3 regions of the Peribacillus sp. NPDC096447 genome follow, and region 2 is predicted to be linked to each of the others. Evidence: predicted binding sites of a transcription regulator. Region 2 holds the regulator's gene; each other region holds the start of a gene.

What was found. The regulator LexA, encoded in region 2, represses DNA repair genes until DNA is damaged. The targets are predictions, from matches to a motif close to CGAACATATGTTCG.
Region 1: a site for LexA is predicted at 1,888-1,901, ahead of addB (helicase-exonuclease AddAB subunit AddB). Genes of this name have one in related genera too.
Region 3: a site for LexA is predicted at 9,504-9,517, ahead of ACIQZD_RS22000 (YolD-like family protein). Genes of this name have one in related genera too.

The regions. Positions count from the first base shown of each region.
Region 1 is NZ_JBIWEV010000002.1:536,427-547,671, reverse strand. Features, by position in the region: gene ACIQZD_RS09555 (YhjD family protein) at 1-338, opposite strand, end outside; gene ACIQZD_RS09550 (TVP38/TMEM64 family protein) at 628-1,242, shown strand; gene lepB (signal peptidase I) at 1,276-1,839, shown strand; gene addB (helicase-exonuclease AddAB subunit AddB) at 2,030-5,527, shown strand; gene addA (helicase-exonuclease AddAB subunit AddA) at 5,520-9,254, shown strand; gene trpB (tryptophan synthase subunit beta) at 9,384-10,547, shown strand; gene ACIQZD_RS09525 (spore germination protein) at 10,592-10,810, opposite strand; gene ACIQZD_RS09520 (spore germination protein GerPE) at 10,832-11,239, opposite strand; gene ACIQZD_RS09515 (spore gernimation protein GerPD) at 11,245-11,245, opposite strand, start outside.
Region 2 is NZ_JBIWEV010000003.1:516,734-527,978, reverse strand. Features, by position in the region: gene ACIQZD_RS13805 (aminoglycoside phosphotransferase family protein) at 173-1,093, opposite strand; gene ACIQZD_RS13800 (alpha/beta fold hydrolase) at 1,241-2,008, shown strand; gene ACIQZD_RS13795 (N-acetylmuramoyl-L-alanine amidase family protein) at 2,284-2,973, shown strand; gene ACIQZD_RS13790 (LexA family protein) at 3,639-4,277, opposite strand; gene ACIQZD_RS13785 (helix-turn-helix transcriptional regulator) at 4,412-4,636, shown strand; gene ACIQZD_RS13780 (esterase/lipase family protein) at 5,404-6,936, shown strand; gene ACIQZD_RS13775 (hypothetical protein) at 7,248-7,535, opposite strand; gene ACIQZD_RS13770 (glucosaminidase domain-containing protein) at 7,896-8,510, shown strand; gene lexA (transcriptional repressor LexA) at 8,736-9,359, opposite strand; gene yneA (cell division suppressor protein YneA) at 9,515-9,826, shown strand; gene ACIQZD_RS13755 (YneB family resolvase-like protein) at 9,846-10,502, shown strand; gene ACIQZD_RS13750 (DUF896 domain-containing protein) at 10,568-10,801, shown strand; gene tkt (transketolase) at 11,024-11,245, shown strand, end outside.
Region 3 is NZ_JBIWEV010000007.1:73,386-84,630, forward strand. Features, by position in the region: gene ACIQZD_RS21950 (cupin domain-containing protein) at 1-180, opposite strand, end outside; gene ACIQZD_RS21955 (hypothetical protein) at 484-1,851, shown strand; gene ACIQZD_RS21960 (helix-turn-helix domain-containing protein) at 1,973-2,815, shown strand; gene ACIQZD_RS21965 (hypothetical protein) at 2,953-3,129, shown strand; gene ACIQZD_RS21970 (hypothetical protein) at 3,126-3,374, shown strand; gene ACIQZD_RS21975 (hypothetical protein) at 3,431-3,748, opposite strand; gene ACIQZD_RS21980 (DEAD/DEAH box helicase) at 3,751-5,634, opposite strand; gene ACIQZD_RS21985 (YolD-like family protein) at 5,795-6,139, opposite strand; gene ACIQZD_RS21990 (PLAT/LH2 domain-containing protein) at 6,291-6,758, opposite strand; gene ACIQZD_RS21995 (zinc metalloprotease) at 6,886-8,772, opposite strand; gene ACIQZD_RS22000 (YolD-like family protein) at 9,128-9,472, opposite strand; gene ACIQZD_RS22005 (hypothetical protein) at 9,745-10,758, opposite strand; gene ACIQZD_RS22010 (peptidoglycan-binding protein) at 10,937-11,245, opposite strand, start outside.

The DNA of each region.
Region 1 (11,245 bases), on a different contig from region 2:
TAATAACATAACAAGTCTTCGGTTTTGTTGCGAAGGCGGGGGTTGAAATAATTATGATGTTCCTCGTATCCTTTATATAAAAAACAATACATCGTGAAGGATTCATCGCGTTTGATTTCACTAACCTTAATATTCTCCTTGCGCAAATAGCGCCGTACCTCGGCAAGTTCGTCTTGAACCACTTTTAAAATATGTTCGACTAGCTCCGAATAGGGCCTTTTTAATTTAAACGGACTAATTTCGATGACCTTGAGATCCCGGTTTAAGACTGTAATAACCATAGGGAGGTAGATGGCTTTTTCAATCATATTTCGGTCACCTTCTGGAATGCGGGTCATCATGACCGCCCCTTTCTAAAATAGCGCGTTTTTAATAATAGTATGTATATTCTACAAAATAAGAACGTGTGTTCCGTTTTTTATCCTAATGTATTTTCAGTGTATATGCAAGCAGTTTTGATAAATCAAGAAATATTCGTTAACAAGATTATGTTTTCCGGAGATAGGGAAAGTATGAAGATATATGGATAATAATTCTTGCAATTTCAGGGGAAAGTGATATATCTAAAATAAACAGTTTTTAATAAGTTTATGCTGCAATGATGGCAGCATGTCGAGGGAGATAATTATGGATTTGGATACTATACGTGAGTGGTTTACACTTGATCATATATCGGCACTTATTCAGCAATATCGCTCATTCGGTCCAATTCCTGGGATCTTGCTGCCGATGCTGGAAGCTTTTTTGCCTTTTTTGCCCTTAGTGGTGTTCGTGCTTGCTAATGCAACGGCTTTTGGTCTCTGGTGGGGATTTTTATTTTCTTGGATTGGTGCGGTAGCGGGGTCTTTTTTGATCTTTTGGATTATTAGAAGATATGGTCAAATGAGGTTTTTCCGATTTTTGCAAAAACATAAGCAGGTGCAGAGGTTGATGGTTTGGGTTGAGAGCCATGGATTCGGTCCTTTGTTCATATTACTCTGCTTCCCTTTTACACCTTCGGCTATCGTTAATATCGTGGCAGGACTTTCAAAAGTCAGTACCCTGCAATATGGACTTGCAGTAGTGGGTGGGAAAGCGGTGATGATTTTTACGATCAGCTTCGTAGGTTACGATTTAGTATCCTTAATTCATAAACCTGTGCGAACGATCATTATCGGAATCGTCATCTTTATCCTATGGTATGTGGGGAAAAGACTGGAAGTCAGGTTAAATAAAAGCATGAAGAGAGAAGAAGGACAATAAATTAATATATAAATGCAGTAGGGGTTGAACTAGATGGAAAAAACAAATAAGAATTCTTTATCCGATTGGATAAAACCAGCGATGATAGCTTTTGTTATTTACATCTTAATCCGTACATTTCTCTTTTCAAGCTATGATGTTGAAGGGAAGTCGATGCAGCCGACCCTTGAAGATGGAAATAAACTTGTCGTGAATAAAATCAATTACCAGATTCATGATATCAACCGTTTTGACATTATTGTTTTTCATGCGAATTCACAAGAAGATTATGTTAAGCGGGTTATAGGGATTGCAGGTGACCGAATTCGTTATAAAGATGATCGGCTTTACGTAAATGGTGAGAAAGTGGATGAGCCTTATCTTGAGAAATTCAAGGAAGGTTTCCCGGAACAGGATTTTACGGGTGATTTTACATTAAAAGAATTGACGGACATGACCAAAGTTCCGGAGGGCAAGCTTTTTGTCATGGGTGATAACCGTCTTGAAAGTGCTGACAGCCGTCATTTTGGTTATATACCGGTTGAAAATGTTGTCGGTAAAGTGGATGTTCGATATTGGCCGGTCAATGATTTCAATTTTAAATTTACAGGTGAATGATTGTGGAAGCCCCAAAATTATGCGGGCTTTTTCTTTTGGGGGAAAACGCGAACGTACGATTGGTGTTTTTTTAAGGGAAACGGTAAAATAATAGAAAGTAAATCTAATTGGAAACAGAAACCTAGTCATAAAGACGAAAGTATTTCTGGTATGATGGGTCTAGATATTATGTTGTAAGGGGGAAAAAGAGATGTCACTCCGTTTTTTACTGGGAAGATCGGGTGCAGGGAAAACTTCGAATATATTGGACGAAATTCGCTCCAAATTGGCAGAAGATCCCGAAGGAAATCCAATTATCTACCTCGTTCCTGATCAGATGACGTTTCTATCTGAATATAAATTAATTAAAACACCAGGCCTTGCCGGAATGATCCGGACACAGGTTTTCAGTTTTAGCAGGCTTGCATGGCGCGTCCTTCAGGAAACCGGGGGGATGAGCCGGCTGCATTTGGACAGTGTCGGCGTCAATATGTTGATACGGAAGATCATGGATGATAAAAAGGAAGAGTTAAAGATGTTTCGTCGATCTGCTGATAAGCAGGGGTTCATTGCACAGATGGAGCTAATGCTGGCTGAGTTCAAGCAGTATTGCATCCAACCTGATGACATTCAAAACTATTTGGCAGAAACCTCACAGACCGGCAGCGGCATTCAGGATAAACTGCATGATCTTGAATTGGTCTATCAGGCTTTTGAGGATGAAATGGTTAACAAATATTTAGATTCCGAAGACTATTTCACTTTGCTGATCGAGAAAATGCCAGAGTCTTCATATATAAGGAATGCGGATATATACATCGATGGTTTTTATAGCTTGACTCCACAGGAATTATTGATTGTGGAAGAAATGATGAAGCTGTGCAGGAGTGTAACGGTCTCACTGACGTTAGATCAGCCCTACAGGCAATATGCCCCGGATGATTTGCAGCTGTTCAGGCAAACCGGAAATCTTTATCATCACATTTATCAAGCTGGATTGAGGAATGGCATACCGATTTCAGAAGATCGAATCTTAAAAGGGACGGAAAGGTTTGGAAAGAGTCCGGGTCTGAATCATCTGGAAACTTATTTTGCCATTCGTCCTGCACAAACGTTTGAGCAGTCACCTGATGTAACGATCGCACAGGCAGTTAACCGCAGAGCTGAGATTGAAGGAGTTGCCCGGGACATCTTGTCGCTGGTCAGACAAAAACAGCACCGTTTCCGTGATATTGCGATTTTAGTCCGTAATGGGGAAGCATACTCAGATATTTTACAAACCGTTTTTCGGGATTATCAAATTCCCTTGTTCGTCGATTCCAAACGGACGATGCTGAATCATCCTCTGATTGAACTGATTCGTTCCACTTTGGAGATCATCAATGGTTATTGGCGTTATGAGCCGGTATTTCGTGCAATCAAGACGGAGCTTCTATTTCCGCTGCAAAAAAACCACGATAGGATGCGCGAACAGGTAGATAAGCTGGAGAACTATGTGCTGGCCCGCGGCATTAAAGGAAGCAGGTGGACGTCCAAAGATCGTTGGACCTACAGGCGCTTCCGCGGCCTGGAACTCGAGGACCGGAACCAAACGGATAAGGAAATGAAGCTTGAGCAAGAGTTGAATGAGATGAAGCAATTATTTACCGAGCCCATCTTGAAGCTCTCAAAACGTGTTAAAAAGGCTGCTAATGGCAGGGAATTGTGTGAAGCACTTTATCTATATCTTGAAGAATTGCATGTACCGGAAAAATTGGAAAAGCTGAAACTAGAGGCAGAAGAAGCAGGTGATTTGGTATCGGCAAGAGAGCATGAGCAAACTTGGAATGCGGTCGTCGACCTATTGGACCAATTCGTTGAACTGCTGAGCGGGGAAGAGCTCTCCATGAAACAGTTTGCGGTAATCATTGAAGCTGGTCTGGAATCTCTTGAATTTTCTTTGGTACCGCCGGCAATTGACCAAGTATTAGTCGCTAATCTAGATTTATCCCGCCTGGATGATGTGAAGACAGCTTTTGTTATCGGCCTGAACGAAGGGGTTCTGCCAGGAAAAGCTGTATCTGACGGGATATTTTCAGATAGTGATCGTGATGTGCTGCTGGCTGGTGGACTTGATGTTGCCCCAAGTTCAAAAGTGCGCCTGCTGGATGAGGAGTTTACAGCGTACAAAGCATTCACTACGCCTGCTGAGGCCCTTTATCTATCATATCCGCTTGCCGATGAGGAAGGAAAGGCACTTTTACCCTCATCCTATTTAAAACGGGTAAGGGACGTATTGCCTAACGTTTCCGAAGTGTATTATATGAACGATCCGTCCGATCTGCCTGCTGAGGAACAGGTGAAATATGCTGCGAATCATGATGTGGCCCTATCGTACCTGGCTGCCCAATTGCAGCTGAAAAAAAGGAACTATCCAATCCATTCACTATGGTGGGATGTATATAATGCCATTATTGATGATGAAATGGCCGGTCCTTCAGCAACTAAGGTTTTATCGAGCCTTTTTTATCAAAATAGGACAAAGAAATTATCTGAGGAAACAAGTAAGCAATTATACGGTGAAAGCATTCTTACAAGTGTATCCAGGATGGAAATGTTCAATAGCTGCCCGTTTTCCCATTATGCCGCTCATGGCTTGAAATTGAGGGAACGGCAAATTTTCCGTTTGGATGCACCGGATATAGGCGAAATGTTCCATGGAGCGTTGAAAATGATTTCCGATTACTTGAAGGAACATGATATTCCTTGGTCTACATTGACTTCGGAACAATGCTTGGAGCTGGCCAGAATTGCCGTGGAGAGACTTGCTCCTAAACTCCAAAATCAAATTTTGTTAAGTACGAATCGCCATCACTATTTACGCAGGAAACTGGAACATGTGATTGGACGGGCCTCGATCGTATTAAGTGAACATGCAAAGGTGAGCGGTTTTGCTCCAATCGGATTAGAACTCGGATTCGGAAAAAATGGCGAGCTGCCGCCACTTACTTTCACATTGAAAAACGGTACGAAGATGGAATTGATCGGGCGGATCGACCGCGTGGATAAAGCGGAAGAAGATGAGGGTGTCTATTTGCGTGTGCTCGATTATAAGTCGAGTGAAAAGGAACTGAACATGAGTGAAGTATATTATGGACTCGCGCTGCAGATGTTGACATACCTTGATATCGTCGTCACCCATTCCAAGTCGCTTATTGGAAAAGAAGCGATCCCTGCCGGGGTTTTATATTTTCATGTGCATAATCCCGTTGTCAAATCAAAGGGAATGCTCAGCTTGGATAGAATTGAAGAAGAAATTTATAAAAGTTTTAAAATGAATGGACTTGTACTGGATCATTCAAATGTCATTCAAATGATGGATACCTCACTTGATATTGAAAATCCTGGTAAGTCGGATATCATTCCAGCTGGGTTTAAAAAGGACGGATCGCTCCTTGCGGCTTCCAAAGTTGCCAGCAGGGAAGAGTTTTCGCTTCTGAATCATCATGTGCGCCGTATTTATCAGGAGGCTGGTGATCGAATGGTCGATGGTGATGTGGATATAACGCCATACAAATTAAAGGAAAAAACGCCGTGTACCTTCTGTTCCTTTAAATCTGTTTGCCAATTCGACCAGTCACTGGAGGAGAACCAATTCAGGAATTTGGCACAGAAAAAACAAAATGACGTTCTTGAGCTATTAAGGGGGGAGGGGGAGAGCGATGAGTAAAACGAAAATTCCTGCTCTGCCAGGAGACGTGACTTGGACGGAAGATCAATGGAAGGCGATATGGGCTAAAGATCAGGACATTCTGGTTGCGGCCGCAGCAGGCTCAGGGAAAACAGCGGTGCTGGTCAACCGGATCATTCAAAAAGTCATTTCAGAAGAAGATCCAATCGATGTTGATGAACTGCTCGTCGTTACATTCACCAATGCCTCGGCTGCCGAGATGCGTCATCGGATAAGTGAGGCATTAGAAAAAGCGATCAATGATAATCCGCATTCACAGCATTTGCGTAAGCAGTTGAGCTTGATTAATCGTGCTTCAATTTCCACACTTCATTCCTTTTGTTTAGAGGTGATCAGGAAGTATTATTATCTGACGGATATCGACCCGGGCTTCCGGATTGCAGATTCTACGGAGATCCAGCTGCTTCGTGATGAAGTGATGGAAGAGCTTTTCGAGGAGCAGTATGGGCAAAGTGATAATGAAGAGTTCTTTAATTTGGTTGATGCTTTCACTAGCGATCGAAACGATGATGCACTTCAGAATATCGTTCGATCGCTGCATGATTTTTCGCAATCGAATCCAGACCCGGACCGATGGCTTGGTGGTGCCGCCAGCATGTATGAGCTGGCAGATGATGATGGGATTGATGATCTTTCGTTTATCGATTCATTGAAGTTCGATATTGGTTTACAATTGGACACCTCCAGAGATTTATTGGAACGCTCGCTTGCGTTGACAAAAATCCCTGGGGGGCCGGCACCAAGGGCTGAAAACTATATAGCCGATCTTGCCATGGTTGCTAAACTTTCGGAGGTGAAGGACCAATCCTGGAATGCTCTTTATGAAGAAATCCAAAACGTGAAATTTGGGACGGCAAAACGCCTTTCTGGTGCGGAGTTCATCAAAGAAATTACGGATGAGGCTACCAAGTACCGGGATAAGGCGAAGAAGATCATCAAATCGTTACAGGAAGAGTTATTTTCCCGTAAACCGGAAAGCTACTTGAGGGATATAAGGGAGCTCAAGGGATATGTCGATACACTTGTAATGCTTGTTAAACGGTTTGACGAAAGATTTTTTGCTGCAAAAGCAGAAAAGAACTTGGTGGATTTCGCCGATTTGGAACATTATTGTCTTCAAATTTTGACAGGGGAAACGGTGGATGGTGAACGAAAACCTTCAGCGGCAGCCATTGAATACAGGAACCAGTTCAAAGAGGTGCTAGTGGATGAGTATCAGGATACTAACCTGGTTCAGGAATCCATTTTAAAACTTGTGACGGCTGACGGCGAATATGACGGGAATCTTTTCATGGTAGGCGATGTCAAGCAGTCCATTTATCGGTTCAGGCTTGCGGAACCGAATCTCTTCCTTGGAAAATACACACGTTTTACCCATGATGGTGTTGATTCCGGACTGAAAATTGATTTAAACCGCAATTTCCGGAGCCGGAAGGAAGTTCTCGATGGGACCAATTTCTTGTTTCAACAGTTGATGGGCATTACTGTCGGTGAGATTGATTATGATGAAGATGCCCAATTGAAAAAAGGCGCCCCATATCCCGAAGACGATCCAAACCCGATCGAACTCCATTTAATTGACGGAACAGCCGATCCGGAAGCTCATTCGGAAATGGAAGGATCGGATGGCGGGTTTGAGGCCGAGGAGCTTGAAAAAGCGCAGCTCGAAGCAAGGCAGATGGCAAAGCTCATTAAAAAGGCTATAAGCGAAAAGCATCGGATATATGATACGAAAACCAAAAAGTACCGATCTGCCACCTATCGGGACATGGTCATTCTTCTTCGTTCGATGCCATGGGCACCGCAAATCATGGAGGAATTTAAAAAACAAGGGATTCCAGTCTATGCCAATTTATCGACAGGGTATTTTGAAGCGACCGAAGTGGCCATCATGATTTCCTTATTGAAGGTGATTGATAATCCGCAACAGGATATCCCATTGGCATCCGTTCTCCGTTCACCCATCGTCGGACTGGATGAAGAAGAGATGTCACAGGTGCGTTTATTCCATACAGGGAGCTACTACGAAGCGCTAGCTGATTTTTACAGAAAAAGTGACCCGGAAGAACATCCGGGGCTTTATGAAAAGGCTACTGCTTTTTATAAAAAACTAGTGAAGTGGAGGAAGCTTGCCAGGCAGGAGGCATTATCAGATTTGATCTGGCTGCTATACCGCGAAACACAGTTTTATGATTTTGCAGGTGGGATGCCGGGCGGCAAACAGCGTCAGGCCAATTTAAGAGCGCTGTATGACAGGGCAAGGCAATATGAAGCGAGTTCTTTCCGCGGTCTGTTCCGTTTCTTGCGTTTCATAGAAAGGATGCAAGAACGTGGAGATGATTTAGGGGCAGCTCGTGCTTTAGGGGAACAGGAAGATGTAGTCCGGCTGATGACGATTCACTCGTCAAAGGGGCTTGAGTTCCCGATCGTGTTCATTGCCGGTCTTTCCAAGCAATTCAATATGATGGATTTACGCAAGCCTTATTTACTGGATAAGGATTATGGCTTTGCGGCAAAGTATGTGAATTCCGAATTACGGATAACTTATCCATCCCTCCCTCAATTGGCTTTTAAGAAAAAAAAGCAGCTTGAATTAATTGCCGAGGAGATGCGTGTCCTCTACGTGGCTCTAACGAGGGCTAAGGAAAAGCTTTATTTGATTGCCAGTATCAATGATGCAGAAAAAACGCAGCAGAACTGGGAAAGTAATGCGGCACATGGAGATTGGCTATTGAAGGACTATGTACGGGCAGGTGCAAAAAGTTATCTTGATTGGATTGGTCCATCCCTTGTCCGGCATCGGGATTCTCTTGGGGCTGCAGGTCTTGGCTTGGAAATGGAGTCGCACCCATCGAATTGGTCCATTTCCGTCATTCCAAGTGAAGAGCTTGCTGTTCTGGATGAGGAAGAGGCACTGGTTCAAGAGCAAATGCTTGAACATGTCCAGAAATCGGAGAAGGTCGGTATCGTTTCCGAGTTTTATGGTGATATCAAGGAACAGCTCGAGTGGGAGTACCCCGAGCATGAGGCGACGGTGTATCGTTCCAAGCAATCCGTTTCTGAACTAAAACGTCAATATGAACTCAAGGACGAGCAAAGCTCCACAGAGCTGTTGCGTAAATTTAAGCGGCCTATTACGAAGCGGCCGACTTTCATGCAAGAAAAGTCACTGACTCCTGCTGAAAGGGGTACGATTACACATTTAGTCATGCAGCATATTGATCTATCTAAAGAGATTACCATTCAGTCGATTCAGGAACTGATGGTTGACTTGATTCAACGTGAGCTGTTGACGGAGGAACAGAAAGAAGCTGTGGACCCTGAGACGATCGTCGATTTCTTTGATAGTGAAATCGGGCAAAGAATGCAGAAGGCCGTGAATATTCGCCGTGAAGTGCCATTTACGATGTCGCTGCCTGCAAAGGAAGCTTACAGCGATTGGGCAGCTGGAGATGAAGAGATCCTAATCCAAGGTGTAATTGATTGTATCTTTGAGGATGAACAAGGCCTTGTGCTTCTCGATTATAAAACGGATACAATCACCGGCCGTTTTGCCAGCGGGTATGAAGGAGCTAAAGAGATTCTTGCCGATCGATACCGGATGCAGCTTCAGCTTTATACGCGGGCTGTTGAAGGGATAATGAATAAGAAGGTAACCGGCCGTTACTTGTTTTTCTTTGACGGCTCGCATTTATTGGAAGTATAAAAGAGAAGGAGTGTCCCATTGATGTGGGTCGCTTCTTTTTGGTTCAATAAACAGAATAGTTTGAAAAGATATAAATGCTTACTATATACTAGTGGAGAAAAATACCTTTTTAAAGGAGTAGAGAAGAGTATGACGAGTGAGATCAAGAGCAAGGGATACTTTGGTGAGTTCGGCGGAAGCTTTGTCCCGGGTGAACTTCAGGAAGTAATGGATATTTTAGAAACGGAATTCCTGAAATATAAGGATGACCCGGAATTCATTGAGGAGTTTCAATATTATCTGAAAGAATATGTCGGACGCGAAAACCCGTTAACACTTGCAAAGAATTTAACGAAAAAGGTTGGCGGGGCTAAAATATACTTGAAGCGTGAAGACCTGAATCATACAGGTGCTCACAAAATTAATAATGCGATCGGCCAAATCCTGCTCGCTAAACGGATGGGTTCTAAACGAATCATCGCAGAAACTGGCGCTGGACAGCATGGTGTGGCGACTGCGACTGCATGTGCGATGTTTGGCATGGAGTGTGTGATTTATATGGGCAAGCTGGATACGGAGAGGCAGGCATTGAATGTCTTTCGGATGGAATTGCTGGGGGCAAAAGTCGTAGCGGTCGAAAAGGGACAGGGTCGATTGAAGGATGCAGTTGATGAGGCTTTGAATGATTTGGTGCAAAACTATGAAAATACTTTTTACTTGCTTGGTTCAGCAGTGGGACCACACCCATATCCAACGATCGTTAAACATTTCCAATCAATCATAAGTGAAGAATCAAAGCGCCAGATCCTTGAAAAGGAAGGAAAACTGCCAACTGCCATCATTGCTTGTGCAGGAGGGGGAAGTAATGCGATCGGTGCTTTTGCTCATTATATTGATGAAGACAATGTCCGTTTAATTGGTGTAGAGCCAATTGAAGCCCCAAGTATTTCGCAAGGTGTCCCTGCAGTATTACACGGATTCAAAAGTTTGACGTTAGTGGACGAACAAGGAGAACCAAAACCGACATTCTCCATAGCCGCCGGTTTGGATTACCCGAGCGTGGGACCCGAGCATAGTTTTTTGAAAGAAAGCGGACGAGCGGAGTATGTGACGGTAAGAGGGGAAGAAGCACTTGAGGCTTTTCAGGTATTATCCAAAACAGAGGGGATCATTCCGGCTCTCGAAAGCTCGCATGCTCTGGCTCACGCCATGAAGCTCGCAAAAGAGTTAACAAGAGATGATATACTGATCGTTAATTTATCAGGCAGGGGAGGCAAAGATGTCGAGCAAGTATTTAACATGTTAGAAAAATAGGCCGAATTTAAAAGCCTCCCTGGAAATGGAGGCTTTTTCTTTGACTAATTATTCCCCGTAATGGGCTGGTCGACCCCATTGACATCAAGGACATTGCTACCGTTCAGGCCATTAGCCGTGAAGGTGATTGCAGCTGTGTTCCCTGATCCGGATCCGTAAACGGATTTGGAGGAAGACTTAGGGGAAATGACGGCGCAATCACCGAATAACAGGTTTCCTTGCGCAACATTAAATACTTGAACTGGGCCGATAATGGCGGGCATATGAACCCCTCCTTTAAAAGTTTAAGTGTTGTTGGTTGAATCCTCGATTGGCGTTTCTTCGGTTTTTTTAGGAACCTCCCGAATATGTTTAACTCTTGATTCCATACGCGCATGGCCTACGTTCCCCACACCCACCACAGATGAGGATGATATCCCGATTATATTGATATTGCCGACCCGTATGAAGGGATTCGGATTTGAAAAACTCGATATTACGGGTTCATTCAATCTCGGGATATAAAGTGGTTTCTTAAAAATGTCATAGTCATTGAAATGAATATCGACTGAAGCAAAAGTTTCACTTTTCTTCTGAACGGCTATAGCCAGGGCATTTCCATCTATATATGAAGTATCCCCGATTTGCAGGGCGGAGCTGAATGATACCGTGTCGGATACTATAGATTTTACTTTTGATATTCTAGAAAACATGTTATT
Region 2 (11,245 bases):
ACATTGACCGCCTTTCGGATGCCCCAAGGGCTTATTATACATTTAAACACCTCCTGGATTTTTTTTGAAAGTCATTATTAGTTTATGAAAATAAATGATAAAGGGACTAGTATAAATGCCTTTATCAAAAATATCCTGGGCATATCAGATCTTTCACTCATTTTAAAAAGCATTAATTTAAACGAATTCGGTTAATCGCTTGACGAACAAATGACTTGTGTCTTTTTCGCCAGTTATTTTCTTTGCTCTTTTCCAAGCCCCATTCAGGAAATGTAGATAACCGTAATGCGGCAAATAATTGCCAGTAGGGTAAGTTTGTAAAATTCACCTCAGGCATCAGGGTTTTATATTGATTGGTGAAGTCATTCATCGCTTGCATTCCAAAATGATAAAAGATTTCAAGTTGACTATTGGCAAGGTCAGCCAAAGGGTCCCCTAAGCCTGAATCTTCCCAATCAATTATGGAAACTAGTTTATCCTCTTTCCATAATAGATTTCCTGGCCAATAATCACCATGAAGGATCACTTCCTTATTCATGGATGGTAAAGGCGTGAAATATTTTAATAAATCTCTAATCAAGCTCAGGTTTAATGTTTCGTCCAGGATTACCCTATCGTTATTATTTAACATTTCGATATATGTATTTTCTAATTTAGGCAGGAATGATAAAGATAGATTTGCACGATCAACACGATGGATTTTTGCTAGATTGATTGCCGATTGTAAGATATGATCATTGAGATTTGGGGGTGTGAATTCTGACTTTCCCTCAATAAACTCGATAAGTATGCATGGCTTGGAAAAAATCTCGCACGATTGCTCGAGGTAATATGGCATCGGTACAGGCAAACCTGCAGCTTTCAATATCCCTAAGAGCTTGTGTTCATCTGCTGCCACATTTGGATTCCGTTTTAGGTCATGATCACCATGCTGACGAACGATCATTTTCATGATCCGCCCTGAAGGATGTAATATTTCAAGACCTGTAACCTCTGCAGAAATTCCGCCTTTTAATTCCCATGCGCGAATTAGCTTGCTTCCTTGATCAAACTTTTGAACCAATTGTTCAAACTTACCATATTCATTCATCATACAGCTCTCCTTTTAAAATTTAAGCTCTAGGATAAGTTTCCAGATAACTTTCGTGAAAATTAAAGCATTATGTTAGAACTTCAAGAAATGAAACCAATAGCTTGTTACACACGTAGAGTAATTTAAACAAAGTGAGGTGAGCTGACATTGAAAATAGAAAAATATAAAGTGGAAACACCAAAAGGGACGTTACAATATAATATTAGTGGAAAAGGCAAACCAAATATAGTTTTGATTAACGGTGGTTCTGGACCGATAGAAGGTTGGATGAAAATACTACCGGCAATTTCGGAAACAGCATCTGTATTTTCCTATAATCGCTTTGGTGTTGCTGGCAGCGATAAACCGAAGGAAAGCCAAGATGGGAAAAGTATTGTTAAAACTTTACGTGAGGCATTAACAATCGTGGGGTTTGAACCTCCATACTTATTGGTCGGACATTCGCTAGGCGGCCTATATGCTAATTTATATGCCCGACTTTATCCAAATGAAGTGGGGGGAATAGTTTTTTTAGAATCCAGTACAACGAAAGATATAAGCCTTAATGAATATCAAGGCAAGGCCGTAAAAACCATAAATAAGATGTTCAAGGTGTTTGATTCCTTATCCTCGCATAAACAATTCAATGAAGTTAATTTTGTAAAAAAAACTGTTGATCAAATCCAGCAAACTGATACATTTCCCGAAATACCTGTATTTGTCATTACTGGTGGACAAGAAAATCGAATGATGCCAGAGGAAATTCGAAAAAAACGACTTGAGAATCAATTGGGATTGCTTTCATTGTCAAGAAACAGCAAACACATTGTCGCAAAAAAAAGTGGGCATTTTCCGCAATTATCAGAACCGACTATAGTGATTGACTCAATCAAAGATTGTACAGAACAATTAAATAAAACAAACCATAACCAATAAATGCAAGCTTTTTTAATCTCTCTATCTCCTTCTATCACTTTATTTACAGATGCCCAATAATTCCTGATAGAAAAGTATAAAAATGGAAGGAGGCTTTTTAAAAAATTTCCCGTCCATTTGGCGAATGTCATCATATAATGCCATAACACCTTTAGGGTGTATTTTTTTTGGACCTGTAGCCGAGAAGATGAATTCTTTTGAAATTTCTTTAATCAGATAGTTATGTGTACAAGCATTTATTGATACGTAACATAAGATTAATAGAGGTGATAGAAATGGTAAAAGTATTTATTGATCCCGGCCACGGCGGTACGGATCCAGGCTCGGTGGGGAATGGATTGAGAGAAAAGGATTTAACTTTATCCATTGCAACTCGAATCAAAGACATCTTATTAATAGAATATGATAACGTTTCTGTAAAAATGAGCAGGTACCAAGATACGTACCCCTCTTTAAACGATAGGACGAATGCAGCGAACGCGTGGGGAGCCGACTTTTATCTCTCCATCCACATTAATGCCGGCGGCGGCACTGGGTATGAGGATTACGTTTATACGTCTACTAATCAGATTACGAAAACGTATCAAGACCATATTCATTCAGAGGTCATGAAGCTTATCAACATCCAAGACAGAGGACAAAAAACAGGAGATTTACATGTGCTCCGTGAAACGGACATGCCTGCATTACTGACTGAAAATGGATTTATCGATAATGTCTATGACGCAGCCAAATTGAAAACGGCATCCTTTATCGAATCCCTGGCTCGCGGACATGTAAACGGTTTAGTTAAATGCTTCGATCTTAAAAAGAAAAATACAGCTGTATACCACACAGTCGTTAGTGGTGACACCGTATACTCCTTAAGCATTGCTTATGGCAGTACGGTTCAGCAAATTAAAGATTGGAACGGTCTTGACAGTCAGTACACTATTACAGTAAACCAGAAATTACGGGTCAAATAATTAAATTGACTGGTTAATTTATCTTAACCTTCAGTAGCACACCACGCAGGAATCCCTTCTCAAAAAGAGTTTGTCTACAGTTTTTTAGGGTTTGTACAATTTGAACGTTGATTTCCACTACAGGCACTCGCTTTCCGCGGGCGGTCCGGAAGCCTCCTCGGTGCCTTTGCGCCTGCGGGGTCTCCCCTGGACACGCTTTTCCCGCAGGAGTCTCGCACACCAGCTCCAATCAACTTTGTTTTAACTTTTAGATAGAACCTCTTTTGTCTACAAACTCAGCCCTTCTCAAAAAGAGAGGGGCTTTTCTTCGTTCAGGAATGCATGTTATAAAATAATCGTGTACATTCTACCGTCCTGTATGAGTACTTGGAAAATAGCGGAGCAAGTGAAAGGAAATAAATTTGCACAGAAGGAAAAAGTGGAATTTGATAATAAGAGACCTGGGAAGCTTATAGTTCCAAAAACATTCACTCAATGAAATAAGTAATCTGGGGAAAACAAATATGCCTTTGTTTATAGGCTGACACAAATTTATATTTATCTTTTGCAAAGACATATTTAAAGAACAATACTAAAAAGCACAAACCATGATGGCTTGTACCTAATATGTATCAGTCAACAAAGAGAACTAAAGTAATATTCCGTAAAGAAACTCTAAGTGGATATTAATCGTATATTTTAATGGCTTGAACCACTTTTCCTAAAATTCGGACTCTATCATTTTTGATGTTATAGGTTTTCTCTTCATAAAAAGGGTCCGTGCTGCAGGGAGTGAGTGTGATGTTTTCTTCAGTGATATTCACTTTTTTGACCGTAGCATCGTGACCATTTACCAAGACCACTCCAATTTTTCCTTTATCAACGTAGGTTGTTTTTTCAACGAGAATCAATGATCCGTCACTGAATTCTTTGTTCATGCTATTGCCATTCACTCTAAGGAAAAAATATTCTTTATTCGTTTTTAGCATCGAATTTAATGTCGGCATATAGGCTTCTATATATTCATTGGTAAAATTAGGATCTCCAGCAGGAATATTGCCATAGACTCCAATTAATCTTACATTCTTTTCATTTAGAAATTCCATTCCAGGAGCATTTCTAACGATAGGTGCTCCTTCAATGAGGTAGGATAGCGGTATTTCAAAGCATGCGGACATCATGCTCAATTTATCCATTAAAGGTTTATTCCGTCCGGATTCCCATGCTGATACTGCCGTTGGCGCCACCTTTAATATATTTGCCAAATCTTCTTGTGTCATTTTTCTTTCTTTTCTTAACATTTTAATCCGTTCACCAATGTGCATATTTCTTCACCTCTTACTTGAATATACACCATGAGTGAAAGTGAGTAAACTTAAAGTGCGTGAATTTTGCGAAAAATTGTTGGTAACTATACTTCAAGTGTGATATTATTTTTTTAGATAGGTGGTGACAAGATATGACAAACGTTAAGTTCACACTTAAACAAGCGAGGAAGTATAAAGGTTTAACACAAGAAGAAATGGCTAAAGTGCTGAAGATGGCCAAGAGGACTTACATTGACTATGAGCAATATAAGATTCCTTTGCGAATCGATAAGGCTTATTTGTTTGCTGAATGTGTAGGGTTCTCGATCGACGATATCATTTTTTTTGATCCTCGCCTACACTTCAAATGTAGTTAAAGGATCAAGACTATCAACATTTCTTCACCAAAGTAACCATTCCTGGGGCAAGATTTAAGTAATGATCGAAAGAGGGTGAAAAATAGGGGAAAGGATAATCATATAAACAAATTATACAATCGGAAGAACGAGCATAGCTCTGATATTATTTATCCAGTTCTCATTGTGAAATACGCGTATGTGGGGTTGAGGGAAGGGCTTTAAGGAGTTAAAAATTCAAATAGACGATTGATACTGAGATCCCTATGAATGACAGCCAATTACTGTGAAGGAATTTTTTTCAACAATTTACTTAATGTATAGGACTTCAAAACACCATGAATAGGAGCAATTGGACAGTGGCAAATTCGAACAATAATATTTGGATGATCATAAAAAAGTCAAGCCCTATATCCTTTGCAGGAGAAGGGCTTATTCTCTTTTTCTTCGTGAACATACTGCATTCGATATATGGATTTCCTCTATAAGGACAATTTCATAAATGGAAAATGACTGTATACATAAACGAATCGAAGGCAAACCATCATACTATATCTCCATTTTTTATGAATTCTTCTAGTTTTTTTCTCCCATCTTTATGAAGATAGCAGGTAATGGTATGCAAAAGTACAAATATATACTATGAAGGCTATGAAAAGCCTGGAAGGAGGGCGTTGATAATAGGATGAGTTCGAAAAAATTCCACATGATATTGGAGGAGATAACAATTGAAAAGGAATGTAATCAATTATGTCGTTTTTCTTGTCCTCATTCTAACCATATTGATTATGGCTAAGCCAGACATTTCCTCAGCAGGAAAATTAAAGCCTCCTTCCGAAACTTTCAGTCCAGGGGATTGGTTTCTTGGAAGTATTCCTCCCAATCTTGATACGAAGAAACCACCGATCGTGTTTGTTCAAGGGAAAAACGGCAGTTCAACCAGCTGGTACGGTGAAACGGATTATCATGGTGTCAATGATATGTATACCAAAGCGTATGAAGCAGGCTACCAAACTGTTTTTGTTCAGCTTCATGATTCAGCTGGAAATGGATCAGTGAGCCAATATGCTAATGGAAGGCTTTTAGCTCAAATGCTTGCAGAAATCAGTAACCATTTCGGGGGCGAAAAAGTAAATATTATAGCTCACAGCAAAGGGGGCCCAGATACCCAAGCGGCTCTAGTGCACTATGGAGCACACCAATATGTTGGAAGGGTGATCACTTTAGCTTCCCCTCATCATGGTTCTCACCTAGCTGATTTGGCTTATAGCTGGTATGCGGGCTGGCTTGGTTCCCTATTAGGTCAAAAAGATGAGGGAACTTATTCTTTACAAGTTGGTAAAATGGCGGAATTTCGTTCTTTCACGGATAACCATGTTAATTCTCGTAAAAACATGTATTTCACTGTGGCAGGCATGAACAGAGGCCCGGTTCTATCAGCCTTATCAATGGGTGGACAATATTTATCTTCATATGGGGAAAATGATGGTCTAGTGAATGTATGGAGTACAAAAATACCCTATGCAACACATTTATTTTCAGATCCCAACTTTGATCACGACAATATACGAGTCGGCTCAGCAGTATTTTCAAGAATTGAACCATATTTAAGAAGCACTTCCACCGCTGGGATCCCTGAATATAATATCAATTATAAAGAACGGGTTGAAGATGATGTCATTACCACCGCACTCGCTCAAACCGTTCTGGGTGATGTCCTGAAACAAAATGTCTGGATCGAACAAAGCTTCCATGTAAATGAAGCAGCCCCAGGCAATATAAACATATATACAGCCTCAAATGATGTCAAGGTTGAATTGATTTCTCCGTCCAATAAAAAGTATTCACCTTCCTTAAAGGTTCATTCAGCCAAAAATGAAACTTCCTTTTTTAATGGTGTAACCATCCAATCATTCAATAGAAACAACCTTGAAATTGGTGATTGGAAAGTGCGAATGAAGACTAAATCGCCAAAAGACGCCTACCTGTTCACAGCACAATTTAACGAAAAGAATCCCATTACATTAAGTATGGCCGGTAAAGTTAAGCAAAAAGATGCAAAATTTTTAATAAAGAACCCAATGAATGATAAAAAAAGGCCAATCAGCACAACATTTTCGGTTCATCTAATAGATGAAACCGGTAATGAAATTAGTGAAAAAAGCTCAATTAAGGCAATGGATACAGAAAATTTTACTGGCACCCTTCCAGAAGTACCTAAGTCAGGTGTTTATAATGTAACAATAGATGTCAAGGAAAAAAATGTGTATGGTATTGAAAGAACCCGGACGCTGATTCGTTCGGTCTATATTGAGAAATAGTGAAATGCCTTCTCTTCTTTGAGAGGGTATCAGACTGTAGACAAATTTCTGAGTTTGCCTCAAGTCTTTTCTTTTAAAAAAGATCCAGTCGATTGCAGAAAATCCGCTTCCTTTCCGCCGACTGTCTGCCAAGCCTGCTCGGCTAGTCAGGAGTGTAAAAAACATAAAGGATAACTTACTTTTCCCGACAAATTGATCCCTTCTCTTAATTGAGAAGGGGTTTTTTGGATGTGTGTAATGGGATGTTAACATGGGTTTTAGTGTTTAATAAAAAGATTGCTGAATTGCAGCGAGAGACAACCTGTATAGGTTTAATCCGTCTTTTTATAGGATTCTCTATAAGACAAAATACCAGTTTTGAGTGCAGCATAATTGCCTATGCTTGCATAGCCATAAAACCAGCCCATGAAAATTCCTGAAACCAAGTGATGACGATGACTGATGAAAATGGAAATGAACAAGCCAAGACCCAAAGCGATGGCAGGGATGAATTTTGGATGAATATGAAACATGACCTTAATAAGTTGAGTAAGAATCATGATGGTAGGAATGGCTATCACTGCATCCCAAAAGTTTGTATGGATGGTTGGGTAGTCCATGATTTCACCACCTTGAAATGAAGTTTTCAAAATTAATTTTTGTTTTTCATCAAGGTTTTATACAATGATTACAAATTTAAAATGAATTAATAAAAGTTATAGACAAGTTTTGTAGATTTCCAGTGTTCAATTTAAAAAGCCGTCAATCCATTTAATTATATGGATTGGCGGCTTTTCCTGGTTGGTGGGGAAATGGATAAATAATACGCGGAGCGAGCCATAATCTATAATAAAAACAATTAGCCAAACATCAGAACCTTTTGTGCGGGACTTGCTGTAACCTTTTTCATAGATGAGAATACGATAAGAATGAAGATAAACAGTGAAAAATAAAGTAATACCATTTAATGGGAGGTTCTAATGAGCAAGGAAACATTTATTAAGGAAATTGCTCCCTATGCCCAGAAAATTCAACAGGAGTTTAAAATATTACCTTCTGTTGTCATTGCACAAGCTTGTTTGGAGAGTGGATATGGGACAAGTTTATTAGCAAGCAAAGGAAAAAATATATTCGGTACAAAAGGTGACTTCAAGGGTGAGTCTATCATTATTCAGACAATGGAATATGTCAATGGTGTGCCCGTTCAAGTATGGAACAAATTCAGAAAATACCCATCTTGGGAAGAAAGTCTTCGAGATCTTGCCAATTTATATGTAAAGGGGACTTCATGGAATAGAAGTCTTTATACAGCTGTCATTGGAGAAAAAGATTACAGAAAAGCACTCAAAGCAATATTCGATGCGGGGTACGCCTCGGATCCCAAATATATTGAAAAACTGGTGAACCTTATCGAAACAAGCGGTTTAACAAAATATGATGCAAGCATTGAAGAGGTTTATCATATTGTCCAAAAAGGGGATACCGTCTCTGCGCTTGCAAAAGCATACGGTTCTACACAAGTGCAGATTCAACAGTGGAATGGCTTGGTTGATCTTAATCTCATTAAAGTGAACCAAAGATTACGAGTGAAGTGAATTTTAACTGGGAGCGGTAGTTTAAGCTCTCTTTTTTATTGTAATCAGATTGTTACCAAAGTAAATATTAGGAAATAGTATAACTTCCATCCGTAATAAAGGATGTTTAAATTCCCATGAAAACCTGATTCTATTAAAAAATATATCAATATCTACTCTTCCATATGCATATTGAGAGAATTCGGGACATAAATTAAACAAACAAAAAAAGCGCGGTTAGCGCTTTTAGTGTATTTGTCTATATAAGCCTATTACTTTTCCAAGTATCGAAACATCTCGTAAAATAATTGGTTCCATATTCGAGTTCTCAGGCTGAAGCCTTATGTAATCCGGTTCCTTAAAGAATCGTTTTACAGTGGCTTCATCATCTTCCGTCATGGCCACGACGATATCTCCATTATTGGCATTGCTTTGTTGTTTCACGATGACATAATCCCCATCATGAATTCCTGCTTCGATCATACTTTCACCCATGATTTCCAGCATGAATACATGGTCATCATGTGGAACCATGCTTTCGGGAAGCGGAAAGTATTCTTCTATGTTCTCAATGGCCGTTATCGGCATTCCCGCTGTTACTTTTCCAAGTAACGGCACGTTCACGACATTGACTTTGGGAATATTGTTCGCTTCCTCCAAATTCATTATTTCAATGGCCCTTGGCTTGGTTGGGTCACGTCTAATCAGGCCTTTGCTTTCAAGGCGTGATAAATGTCCGTGTACTGTTGAACTTGAAGCAAGTCCCACTGCTTCGCCAATCTCCCGTACGGAAGGTGGATACCCTTTTTGGCGGACCTCTTCTTTAATGAAATCAAGAATATCTTGCTGCCGTTTTGATAGTTTAGTCATTTGTGCACCTCTTCCCCAATGTTCTTTGCTACATTATAGCATGGCCCCCAACTCTATACAAACATAAGTTCGAATTTTGTTGTTGACTGAAACAAACGTTCGTATTATAATTTGACCATAACATACGAACGAACATTCGCTTTGGAGGGATATTTATGAAAAATTTATACAAAAATTATATTTATACGATTCTATTAGCGGGATCAGTATTCATCTTTTCAATTTTATTCTCTTGTACATTGAACAATGATCCAAAAAAGAATTTCCTTTCTATAGAAGTAAGTGAAGGTGATACCCTATGGGGAATCGCCGAAGAATATGAAGAAGCAAATTTGACAAAAAAAGAATTCATTGGTTGGATAGAAGAGCATAATGGAGTCAGGGCGGATACAATTAAACCTGGTCAAGTCATCGTCATACCGGTTAAAGGGGAAGAAATTGTCCAGAATTTGGCCAGTGAGCAGTAAGTAGTGAAGGTAGGGTATTATGAAGGCGGTAATCTATTGTAGGGTCAGCACAGAAAAAGAGTCACAGGAAACATCATTGGCAAGGCAGGAAGATGAGTTAGTCAAATTGGCAGAAAAGATGGATGTTGAAGTCATTTCCATAATAAAAGAACAGGCAAGTGGTTATGAGTTGAATCGGGATGGCATTTTTGACATGCTCGAACTATTTAAAACTAAAGAAGCTGAAATACTATTAATCCAGGATGAAACAAGGCTGGGAAGAGGGAATGCCAAAATAGCCCTTTTCCATGTCATCCTTAAAGAAGATGTGAAAATTTATACGCTCTCTCATGACGGGGAGCTTGAGTTATCGGATTCGGATGCCATGGTCATCCAGATAGTCGGTATTGTAGAAGAATACCAAAGGAAACTACATAATCTTAAAATAAAGCGCGGGATGATAAGAGCCGTTGAAAAAGGGTACCGTCCTCAAAAAAACCTTCAGAATCAAAGGAATTCCACTGGAAGGGACCGTATGGAAATTCCTATTGAAGAAATTATTAAACTTCGGGCCAATGGATTGACATTTGCAGAAATCGCAGCCACTTTAAGGGGCTTTGGATACAATGTTTCCAAGGCTACTGTGAACAGGCGTTTTCTCGAACATCAACTGAATAAAAAGGAAAGTCAATCTTAGAACTTGTAATTTCGCTTTTTTTTTAATACCATGACAATATCCGGAGATTATGAAGGAGCGAAATTATGTTATCAAAAGAAAAAATAGCCCGTATTAATGAACTTTCTAAAAAGGCAAAGACTGAAGGTTTGACGGAAGTTGAGGCGAAAGAGCAAACCCAATTGAGAAGTGAGTATTTGGAAACATTCAGAAAGTCCATGACCGATACGTTGGAGCATGTGAAAGTCGTTGATCCAGAAGGTAATGACGTAACTCCTCAAAAGATAAAAAATATAAAAGAAAAAAGAAACTTACATTAATGCTTGAATTCCACTCATGGAACGAGGATCCTATTAGCATTTAGGAGTAAAAAGGGAGTGCATGCATGTATGTATTCTCCTATTTAGTTTAATCTAAATAGGGGCTTCTCTTATTTCTAGAAAATTTTAATATTGAGGCAGTAAATAGTGATTTTAGTTGTGATATTATGCTTGTCACTATAATATAAAGAGGTACATTACAGGAAGGGATGTTTTTACAATATGTTAGATAAATTAGATGCACTTTCTATCAATACGATTCGTACATTATCAATTGATGCAATTGAAAAGGCTAATTCCGGCCATCCAGGTATGCCAATGGGTGCAGCGCCGATGGCGTATAAACTATGGACCGAATATATGAACCATAACCCAAAAAATCCAGATTGGTTTAATAGAGATCGCTTTGTTCTTTCAGCTGGACATGGTTCTATGCTGTTATAC
Region 3 (11,245 bases), on a different contig from region 2:
TTTATGTCCATAATCTTTTACCTCAATATTATTTCTTCCGTTTGATGATTGTAAAAAAACCAAATTGTTAGCATTATTAAAACTCCAATAAGCAGGATTTCTTACATAGTTATACATCGGAACATTAACATAATAAGAATTTTGATATTGATAGGGATGGATATAAGGAACATAGTACATTTTTTTTCAACCCTTCACAGTTTATAAAATTATAATATGCACTTGTTAAGTGAATGTACTTGAAACATAAAAAAGCCCCCACTCAAATCGAGTAAGGGCTTTATATTATGCAGTAAACAATTCAGTGAAAGTAGCTTTCCCTGCTTGCCTATCTGCAGAGATCTGACCAAGCAATCTCTTCTAAAACTCGATATTTACATCATAAGTGAAAATTAGATAAGCCTTTAAAATTCATGAAACAACTCACCACCCCGTACCTCCCTCATAATCTGTAACTAGGCATATTTATGAGGGGGACGGATCATGGAGATGGAATTAACGGCACTCCATTGGATTTATGTTGTATTCATTGCATTGATAATCGGGTTTATGGTAAGACGTCGTGATACTACCCTCATCTGCATAGTTGGTATTTCCCTTTTGGCTTTAGTGGCTACAGGCAGTTTAGCATCTTCCATTAGCGGGATATTCAACAGCTTCATTTTCGCAATCACGGAATTAATGTCCACGATTTTAATCATTTCAATCATCGTTGCCATGAGCACGGTTTTAACGAAGTCGGGCATTAATGATGTCATGATTGCACCTTTTGCGAAATTCATTAAAAATCCTACACTTGCCTTTTGGGTAATCGGAATCGTCATGATGATGATATCCTGGTTTTTCTGGCCATCACCTGCCGTTGCCTTATTGGGTGCCGTTCTGCTCCCCGTTGCTTTACGGGCTGGTTTGCCTGCCCTTGGCGTGGCAATGGCGATGAACCTTTTTGGTCACGGAATAGCATTATCAGGGGATTTCATCATTCAGGCTGCCCCTAAACTAACGGGTGATGCGGCTTCCATACCAGTCGGTGATGTCATCACTGCGAGCATCCCCCTTGTCATTACAATGGGGGTCGTCACCACCATCTCCGCCTTTATCCTTTTAAAGCGGGATATGAAGCTGGGAAAAATCAAGGCGGCGGATACTGAGGGGATTGTCCAAGAGCAGACAATCAGTGAAAATCTGCTCACGCTGGGACAAAAGAAGTTTTTTGCTATTTTCATTCCGATCGCCTTTCTGTTGGATGTTGTGGCATTGTCGATCTTGAAGCTGCAAGGCGGAGATGCAACGGCATTGGTTGGGGGTACTGCCGTTTTCATTTTGCTGATTTTATCCCTTGTAGCACATAAACAACAAGGACTTGAAAAATCAACGGCCTATTTGATTCAAGGTTTTCAATTTGGCTTCAAAGTATTCGGACCCGTCATTCCGATCGCTGCATTCTTCTATCTAGGTGATTCTGGGTTCAATCAGATCATCGGTGACTACTTACCAAAAACATCCCTCGGCATCGTTAATGACCTCGGTGCCGCCTTAGCGGCCTCCGTTCCTTTAACGAAAGAAATAGCCGCCGTCACATTAACGGGCATCGGTGCCATCACCGGCTTGGATGGATCGGGCTTCTCAGGCATTTCTTTAGCGGGTTCTGTCGCCAAACTTTTTGGCACGGCAATCGGAAGCGGAACCGCAACCTTGACCGCACTCGGGCAAATAACCGCGATTTGGGTTGGCGGAGGTACACCTTCTTCGACTAAAAACATTTCTTGCGTCTACCGGAAAACACAAAAAAGCACAGCGCGTATAAATAGTGTTGGACCACTAACTATACCGTCCGCCTACTCACGATAGGCAAACACTTGCTGTACCCTTATCCACATTTTACAATATGTGCTGGGTTGGAGCAACGTTTGTCATGATCAATAATGGTGAACGTTGCTTTTTTGTTTCCAAAAAGGAGACAGCATCTAGTATGAAAAAACGTATAGACGTAATAGCCAATGAAGAATCTTATAACAACCTTTCATCTTTAAAAGATATTGAAGAATTAAATAAAACGGTAAGAGTATATAGAGACACTATTCGTATGTCTATTAAGCGTACAGATGTACAAGCCAGACTTATCGCTTTACTAGAAGTTCTAAAACGTCACAGCTGCAAGCAAATCGGCGTGAGCTATATGTGTAAGAATACAATTGCAGATAAGCTTGAAGTATCTTATAAAACTGTTCAACGTTTAATGAAGAAACTTGAAGACCTTGGCATGATCCGCCAAGTACCCATGAAGAGAAAAAAAGATATGATGCAAACAGCCAATGCCATTATTATTCAACCTGCGGAAGATGAAATGTCCTACAAGCCCCATGTAAAAGAGTCCAAGAAGTGTCCGGCCATTAAAACAACTACTTCTTTCTTAAAACTAAATATTAAAAACAATAAACGTAAAGCCGCTGCTCATTTCTTTCATGTGGATACTCAAGAAAACTCTTTAAAAAATGCAAATTTCGTAGCCCATTGGGTTCCTGATGTATTCAGTAACCTAGTAGGTTCATTCTACGAAAAGGCTGAAACTATACAGGAATTTTGGAAGGTAATTAAACAGTGTAATAAAGTGATTGATTATTCCACTAACAAAAGAGCATTTACAGGTAAACAGGAATTAGAAATCGGCACTAAATCATTTAAGGAATTTGCTATGAAGGTGAAGAGTGGAGTTAACATGCATAAAGGGCCATTTGCATACTTCAATGGGATTGTAAACAAGATTATGAATGACCTTTACTTTGATGCTGCATTTATGGACAACAACAATTAATTTTTTGATAATACACTTGATGAACAGGGGCAGGGATAATCGATGAAATTAAAAAGCAACCCTTATATATTCTTGAGTTGCTTTTCCTTTTAGTTCTATAGTTCATTTTTAATTGTTCGTACCCATAGAATCAAGTTATGGATACATTCGATAACAGAGACCAGCCCGATAAGAAAAATAAACCTTTTGGCAATTTAATTGCCGAAGTAAATATCCCTTATAATAAAAAAGGTAAAGCAAGGGTTGGCGCAGATAACCTAAATTATAATTTTCAAAAAGAAATAAAGGTATTCTCAATGGGGTGTGAATTTTGAACATAAATATCAAGGTTTATTTACATTCAAAAGGAACAAAGTTCTTACAAAGTGGCAGCTTCCCTGTTCCTAATTCAGATTTTAAAAAGGATCCTGATTGGACAGCAGCTATTGCGGCATACGAGTGGATTCAGCAAATTAATATTAACTTTGCAGCAAGTGAAGATTTTCGAATAAATCAGGTAACTTATAACGAAGATATTGATATTACAGAGTTAGTTAAGAAGGTTAAGCCTATTATTTAGAATGATTTCCCTTTTTATATAAAAAGCAGCCCCTCTCCTTAGGAGAAGGGCATTTTTTAAGCGTTTTTTTTCACCTTATGGCCTATAATTTGAGACATTAATTTTTGTTTTTCAACTTCTCTGTCATAAATAGTTTTTCTTTCCTCTTGAATGATGGATTCTAACTTATAAAGTAAGTCATCTTTAAAATAATATCTATATTCAGCCTCTAATCCATCTTGTAGGTAGCAAAAAGTATGAGCTATTATTACTTCATTAACTTTCTCAAAATTAACTCTGGTATAATTTGGTAAATTAAGATTAGTTAGAAGTGTTTGTGGCGTCAGTTTGAGACTGTACGTTTCTTCAAATAATTTTTCAATTAGTTCAATCATAATCACTTCTCCTTTATATAATGTTTTAATTCATTTACTACAAAATCAGTATATGTTTCGACTTGCTTAATAGCTCTTTCAAAATCGTCTAACTTCCAATCTTTTCTGTTCTTTCTATTGAATTTCAACAGTGACATATTAAGATATTTCCCCAACGTGGCTCCGTTATCATCTTTGTTATCATATGGTACTTTATCAGAGTTAGCAATAAAATGATGGCGCACTTCAGTAATTTCCCGACTATTTAAATTGAGTTTGAAGTAAGAAAGAATATCTGGTATTATTTCCTCATTAATCTTAGAGTTCAACAAAGAGCGAAGGTTTTGTTGATATAAATCCGGACGCAATAATCTCTCAGTTTCAGCATCACTTTTCACGTTCATTTGTTTATTTAAACTAATGGCCAATTCTTCTGTTACTCCAAAATCAGACATTAATTTTTGGATTCTTTCTTGTTCTTCAGCTAATTTATTTTCTCGTCTTTTGATAAGCATTGTGTCCATAAAAGTGTCCGTACTTGTTAAATAGGAATCAGATTCTGCCGTATTTCCAAAATCAAGATCATCAAGAGGTGTAGTGGGTTTTAATGTTTTTTCACTTTTATATTTTTTCTTCATTTCCTTAATTACGTTGCTTCTATCTATTTCATTTTTATATCTTTCCCACAGATCATCTAAATTTAATTCTTTATGATGAATTACTTGCGCAATATTATCTTCTTCGTTCACTGTATATCCATCACTAATGGAGACAGACCTTAAAACCCTTCCTATAAACTGCTGATATGGGAGGTCAGACTTAAAAGGTCTAAAAATCGCTGCAATTGTTAAAAATTTATGGTCATATCCTTCACCTAACAGTGCAACATTGACAACAACTTCAACCTCATGTGTTTCAATTTTATCGAATTCTTTTTTTAATTCACTTTTTTCCATTTTGCTATGGACAATTGCAGTTTTTAAACCCTTTTGTTCATAAATCCCTTTTAATTGTTCTGCATGTTCAATACTACAAGCAACTGCCACAATTTTATGGGGATTATTATTCGTCATATCTTTTTTAACGTTTAGCATACTTATTGACCGTTCAACAACACTCATATTACTTTTATATGATAAGGCAACACTTCTGGCAATCCAATCCTCTGGTTTTAAATCCATTACTTCTTCTAGGGAATATAATTTATCATCATTCTTATCCAAAGTAAAAGACATCTTCTCAGGTACGTGTGTGAATCTTTCTAAAGATTTTACATATCCATTTGCCATGGCTTGCCCAAGCCTATAACAATATATTTCTTCCCCTTCAATTTTAACACCATCACTTCTGAAAGGAGTACCGGTTACCTTTAAGATCTTGGCATCCGAAAAATACTTAATAGCATTTTTCCATGTATGTGCTTCAGAATGGTGTGCTTCATCAATAATTATCATATCGAAGAAGGATTGATCTACTTTTTTAAGCAATGAACTTTCTAATCTCTCTTGTAGCTTATGAACATTCAAAATGACCAAATCAGCACTTTCTAAAATATCCTGACTTAATTTCCCGGAATATTCAATTACCGTTGGTAGTTCATACTTACCAGAAAACACTTTGGTTGATAACCAAAAATTCAACGGATACATGGGATCTAATGAGCCTAGAACTGTATCTTTTACAACTGTTTGAGGAGTTATAATTAAAACTCTTTTTTTAGCTATTCCATAAGGGGCAATCGCCATTAACCCAGTTTTTCCTGATCCTGTGGGTAATACAATTATTGATGTTCTATCATTGTCATCATTCGAATAATGTTTCAACATTTGTTCATATGCAAATATTTGTGGATCTCTTAAATTCACATTACTTCTGATATGCGGATTTGCAACTAAATAATGATTCATAATATTCCTCCCCCTCAAATCTTCTTAGTATTATTTTCCTAATTTAATAATGTTACCATATATTCTACTTCGTTTTGGTAACTTCTTCAAAAAATACAAATACTATATAAAAGAATTAAGTAAGATAAGCCCCTCACAATTAAGAGAAGGGCTTTGTATATTAATCCTCTACGATCACATCAATAATCTCATCAAACTGAATATACTCAAAGGAACTATCTTTCTTCTGAATTCGCAACTCTTTCGTGACAGGATGAATGTACACACAATAACCATGCAATTCTTGTAGGTTTCCCTCATTATGTAAAGTAAAACTTATTGGTAAATGATATTCCACCGCAAAGTGAATATTGTTTTCTAACTCTTCAACCTGGTATTCATCAAGGATAGGCTTTTTATTTAAGAAATAATCAACCTCACCTATTTTTTTATTTAAAGCTTTATGTTCTGGCATAATCAATGCTGCTTGCCATTTAATGAGCCCTCTATCACGAATTGTCCCCATCAGAATAATCCCTCCTTCCATCCATTATACACGAACAGTTGTTCTTATAAAAAGCAGAAAGAAATTCCTTTGAAAATGAAATAACAAAGGAATTCCTCTGAAAGGTGTAACTAGTAAAAAATGTTTTAGAATTAAATATATATTTGAGTTATTATTCTAACGGAGTATATTCATACTCCACATTTTTTTTGTCGTAAACTTGATTACTTTTTTGTGTATTAAATACACCTTTGGTATCAATCCATAAATCATTGATTGTATTTGGGTGTCCAGGATCTTTGTTAGGAATACCTACCCATGAATAAACAGGGAACTTCCATTTTTTTACTTCCCCTGTAATTCTAGAAGCCACTTCAATATAATCAAGTTTCCACGCTGGACTATCGTTATTGAATGATTCTACGTATAAATATAGCTCCTTTATATCACCTAAAAATTCATCTGTTATTAGACCATATGTCCATGAGCTTCCTCTCTCAGCATCCCGATATCTTTCATAATCTAAGTAGTAATCTCCAGCTGTAGCTTGATTACCAATAAGCCTAAGATAAGCATTTTCATCAGTACCTGCACCTTCCTCGTTAGCTGTATACACAGTCACATTATAAGTGTGGGGCATAATTTTACTCCTCCTTGTTATAAGTTAGAAAGTTCTTTTGTTTATTAGTTAGAACATCAATTTTTACACAATACTTAAACATGTTTTTATACAATAGAGAACTTCCTACATAAGATTTCTCTGTTATTTAACTTTTTATGATTGTATAATCATCATTCCAAATACCAGTATTAGAATCCCTGAATATATGAGCCAACTGAGTTTCATTATCACATAATGCCACAACCTCTAGGTTACCAGGGGTACCATAATTACTTTGTATTAAGCCAACAGCATCAACTTCCCCTAATTCTGTAGCAAAAATAGTTCCTTTACTCCAACAAGGATTGAGTTCATCATTATTTCGAGAGAAATGGACAAGTCCACCGGAAGCCAGAGGAATAATTAATTCAAAGTTTCCTTTTGTTCCATATTGGCTCTGAAGAAAAGCTGGGTTTCCTCTAAAAAATAACTTTGGGTTACTTGGTTCACAAAATTCTAGAGCTAATGGTTTACTCCATATACCAGTATTAGAATCACGGGACATATGAGCTAACTTTCTTCTAGTATCATGTAATACCACAACCTCTAAGTTACCAGGGGTACCATAATTACTTTGTATTAAGCCAACAGCATCAACTTCCCCTAATTCTGTAGCAAAAATAGTTCCTTTACTCCAGGACAGTTTGGGATTATCGTTATCTCGCCAAAAATGAGCAAGTCCATTCCTTGAAAGAGGCGCAACTAATTCAAAGTTTCCTTTTGTACCAAAACGACTTTGTATAAATGCAGGATGTCCATTAAAAGTTAACTTCACATTATTTGTATCATAAAGTTCGAGTAAAGAAATGTTACTCCATTTTTTTGTTTCAGAATACCGAGTTATATAAGATATATGGCCCCTATCGTCTAATGCTATAACTTCAAAATTTCCGGAATAATTACTTTGTATTAGTTTTGTACTTATAAATTTATAAGTATTAGGAACATTTATATCAGAGGAAGTCCAATTTGAACTAGCATTATCATTATTTCGGCAAAAGTAAGTAATATCACCAGTAGAAAGAGGAACAACTAATTCAAAATTCCCTTTAGTCCCTACATTACTTTGTATAAACATTGAACTTCCTGAGACAGCGCCAGCAAAAGTTGGATCTTGGTATACTAAAAATGATGATCTTGGTCCTTTGAGGCAGGCATCCATACGAGCAACTTGCCCTTGTGTAAACATATACATGTCCTTATCAGCTGTATAATCCATAAAATTCATGTACATATCACCGTGTGGCCCATTACTACAAGTAATATGTGTACCAGAAGGAGGCGGATTATAATTAGCCATTTCTTGTGTTGGCGTATCGTCAACAAAATCAGTATCCTCACATAATGCTATTTTACTGTCATGCTTTCCCCAAATATGATATAAGTTTAGCCAATGTCCAATTTCATGAGTAGCTGTTCTGCCAAGGTTAAAGGGTGCTCTGGCACTACCGGTTGTGCCAAATGCTGAATGTCTTATAACAGATCCGTCTAATTCAGGGGCACCCCCTGGTAATGTGGCAATTCCTAAAATTCCAGTAAGTTCACATAACCATATATTTAGAAATTGATTTGAAGGGCGAGGGTTCGCTCCTCCAGTAGTGGCTGATTTTACATCGTTAAGATTTGTTTTTGAGAAACTTGAAACTGTCGTTATAGTTCTCGTAATTTCACTCAGTACAAATTCAATGCGAGCATCACCAGTTATTCCAATCCAATGAGAAGGTACTTTACCTAAATCAGAATTCCTTCCTCGAAAATCCAAATTTAAAACATCAATTTGACTGTTGATTTGTGCATCTGTAACAATATTTGGAGTTTGATGCACAATATGAACCACAATCGGGATTGTAATTACGTTTCGATTCGAAATCATGTGATTACCCATTATATAATCATTACTGAATTTTTCAATCTTCATTCTTTCTTCAGCATATGCCTCTGATTGACTTAACAACCAATTATGATAATCCATAGTGCCACAAGAACGTGTCATTTGTTTTCACCCTCAAATAATGATTAACTTACTTTTATATGATTCTCACTCTAATCATAATTTATTTATAATTTCTTTCTATTTAAATTTTGTAAAAAAATAACATTATTACAAATTAATTACTATGATAATTTTTAAGGCTGAAGATTAAAATATTAAAATGGAGAATATTGATAAGGATTAATCTAATCATTTAAACCACTGGAATTATAATAAGGGTTAGGAATTACATAAATGAGTTATTGAGATCCTCATCTCCTTTAATGATCTAACCAGCACCTTTAGTTCATTAAGAAATTCAATTAACAGCGCTTCAACAAAAAAAGCCCCTACTCTTAGCGAGTAAGGGCTTTTATTAATCCTCAACGACCACATCTGTAATTTCTTTAAACTGAATTTTCTCAAAGGAGCTATCTTTCTTCTGGATTCGTAACTCTTTTGTAACAGGATGAATGTACACACAGTATCCATGAAATTCTTTTGGATTTCCCTCATTATGTAATGTAAAACTTATTGGTAAATGATATTCCATCGCATAGTGTATATTGTTTTCAAACTCTTCAACCTGGTATTCATCAAGGATAGGCTTTTTATTTATGAAATAATCAACCTCACCTATTTTTTTATTTAAAGCTTTATGTTCTGGCATAATCAATGCTGCTTGCCATTTAATGAGCCCTCTATCACGAATTGTCCCCATCAGAATAATCCCTCCTTCCATCCATTATACACGAACAGTTGTTCTTATAAAAAGCAGAAAGAAATTCCTTCCTTGGGCTAGATAAATATTGATTTTTGAACAAATAAAAGAGACCACATATTGCGGTCTTCCTTTATGCCCTATGGAACTACTCTCCACAAATGCTTCTTTTGTGGCTGCTTCTTCTAAGGATTACTTAAATGGGACACTTACTCCGATTATTCCGATTATTTTTTAACAGCTCTTGGCCGCAGCTTCTTTCATTTTTGGGATTAATCGTGCACTTGGCGCGACCATGGGTGAGTGTGTTTATTTCGACATTCAGGACCGCATGTAGCAGTTTTAAATATCTCTTTTATTGGAAATGATTTTCCGCAAATCACACATTTTCTATTAACGGTTTTGCTTTTAGCAACTTCTTCTTTATATTTATACTTACTACGGCAAGTTTTCTTGCAAAATCTAGTGTTTTTATGTTGATTTGTAAATTTGATAGACTTTCCGCATCCCTTGCAAGTTCTTGTTAAGACTTTTATTTCTTTCCTGCCATCCCACGGTTCGCCCGTGCCTTTATATAGTTCTTCAAGGGTAATAACACTACCAGTTCCCTTGGAATTATTTTCCTCAGCTGTTATCAGTCTAAGATTAAAATGATGTGACAGGACCGGAGCTGGAACCCCATTTAAATATCCATCGTGAATACTATATTTGTGGTCAATTTGCATACCTTCGGGACGTTCTGTTCCATAGAATCGGTTAGCAATTCTCTCACAAGCCTTTTTATATTCGCCGTAATCTTTTAAATGAGCCATTTCATATCTTAATTGGGCTTTTTCTGATCTCTTTTTATTTATTTCCTCCAATTTTTTCTTATGCTTTTTTTGAAGAGTAGGGTCATTTGCCCACCTCTCCTTACCTTGTTTAATATTATTTTCGGCCAGTAATTTCTGATGGCTTTCAAGTTGAGCTAGTTCGATACCGGCCTCTTTAAGTCTCTTTGTAATGGATTTACGATTTACTCCAAAAAACTCTGCTACTTCATAAATAAACATTCCTTCATTTATTTTCTCAATAATTTTCTCCACCGTGAGAGATCCCCCTAATTTACTTTCAAAATTAGTCCTTAACGACTCTCCTTTTGAACGAATAGGAATATTATATTCATTTAAACGTTTTCTGATTGTATTAACATGGCAATTAAACTTTTTACTAATGGTATTTAGACTCTGTTTTTGATTTATATAAAGTTCGATTAATTCTTCTTTTGAAATATGCAATTTTGGCATTATTAATCACTCCTCATACAAATAATGTCAAATGATAGGGTTACTTTCAAGAAGAATTGAGATATTTAACATGGTATATATTACCAATAATTCCCCCCTTTGTTCATTAAGAAATTGAATAACACATTTAACAGTGCATCAACAAAAAATAGCCCCTACTCAAAGTAAGGGCTATTTATTATGCTACAAACAATTTAGTGAAAGTAGCTTTACCTGCCTTCTTATCTGCAGTTATCTTTCTAGCTTTCTGGAATTTAGATAATGCTGATTCAGTTCCTTTTCCGAAGATAGAATCAAGTGATCCAGGGTTATATCCTTCCATATAAAGTGCAGCCTGTAGGATCCATGTAAGATTGCCTTTTGCACCTTTTTCAACAGTAACGATGGCAGCCTTAGTCTTAGCTCCCCATTTCCCATCCACAACCAACTTTTTATTAAATTGTTTATTAAGTTCAGTTTGTAGTGCTTTGATAAGTGATGATTTTGT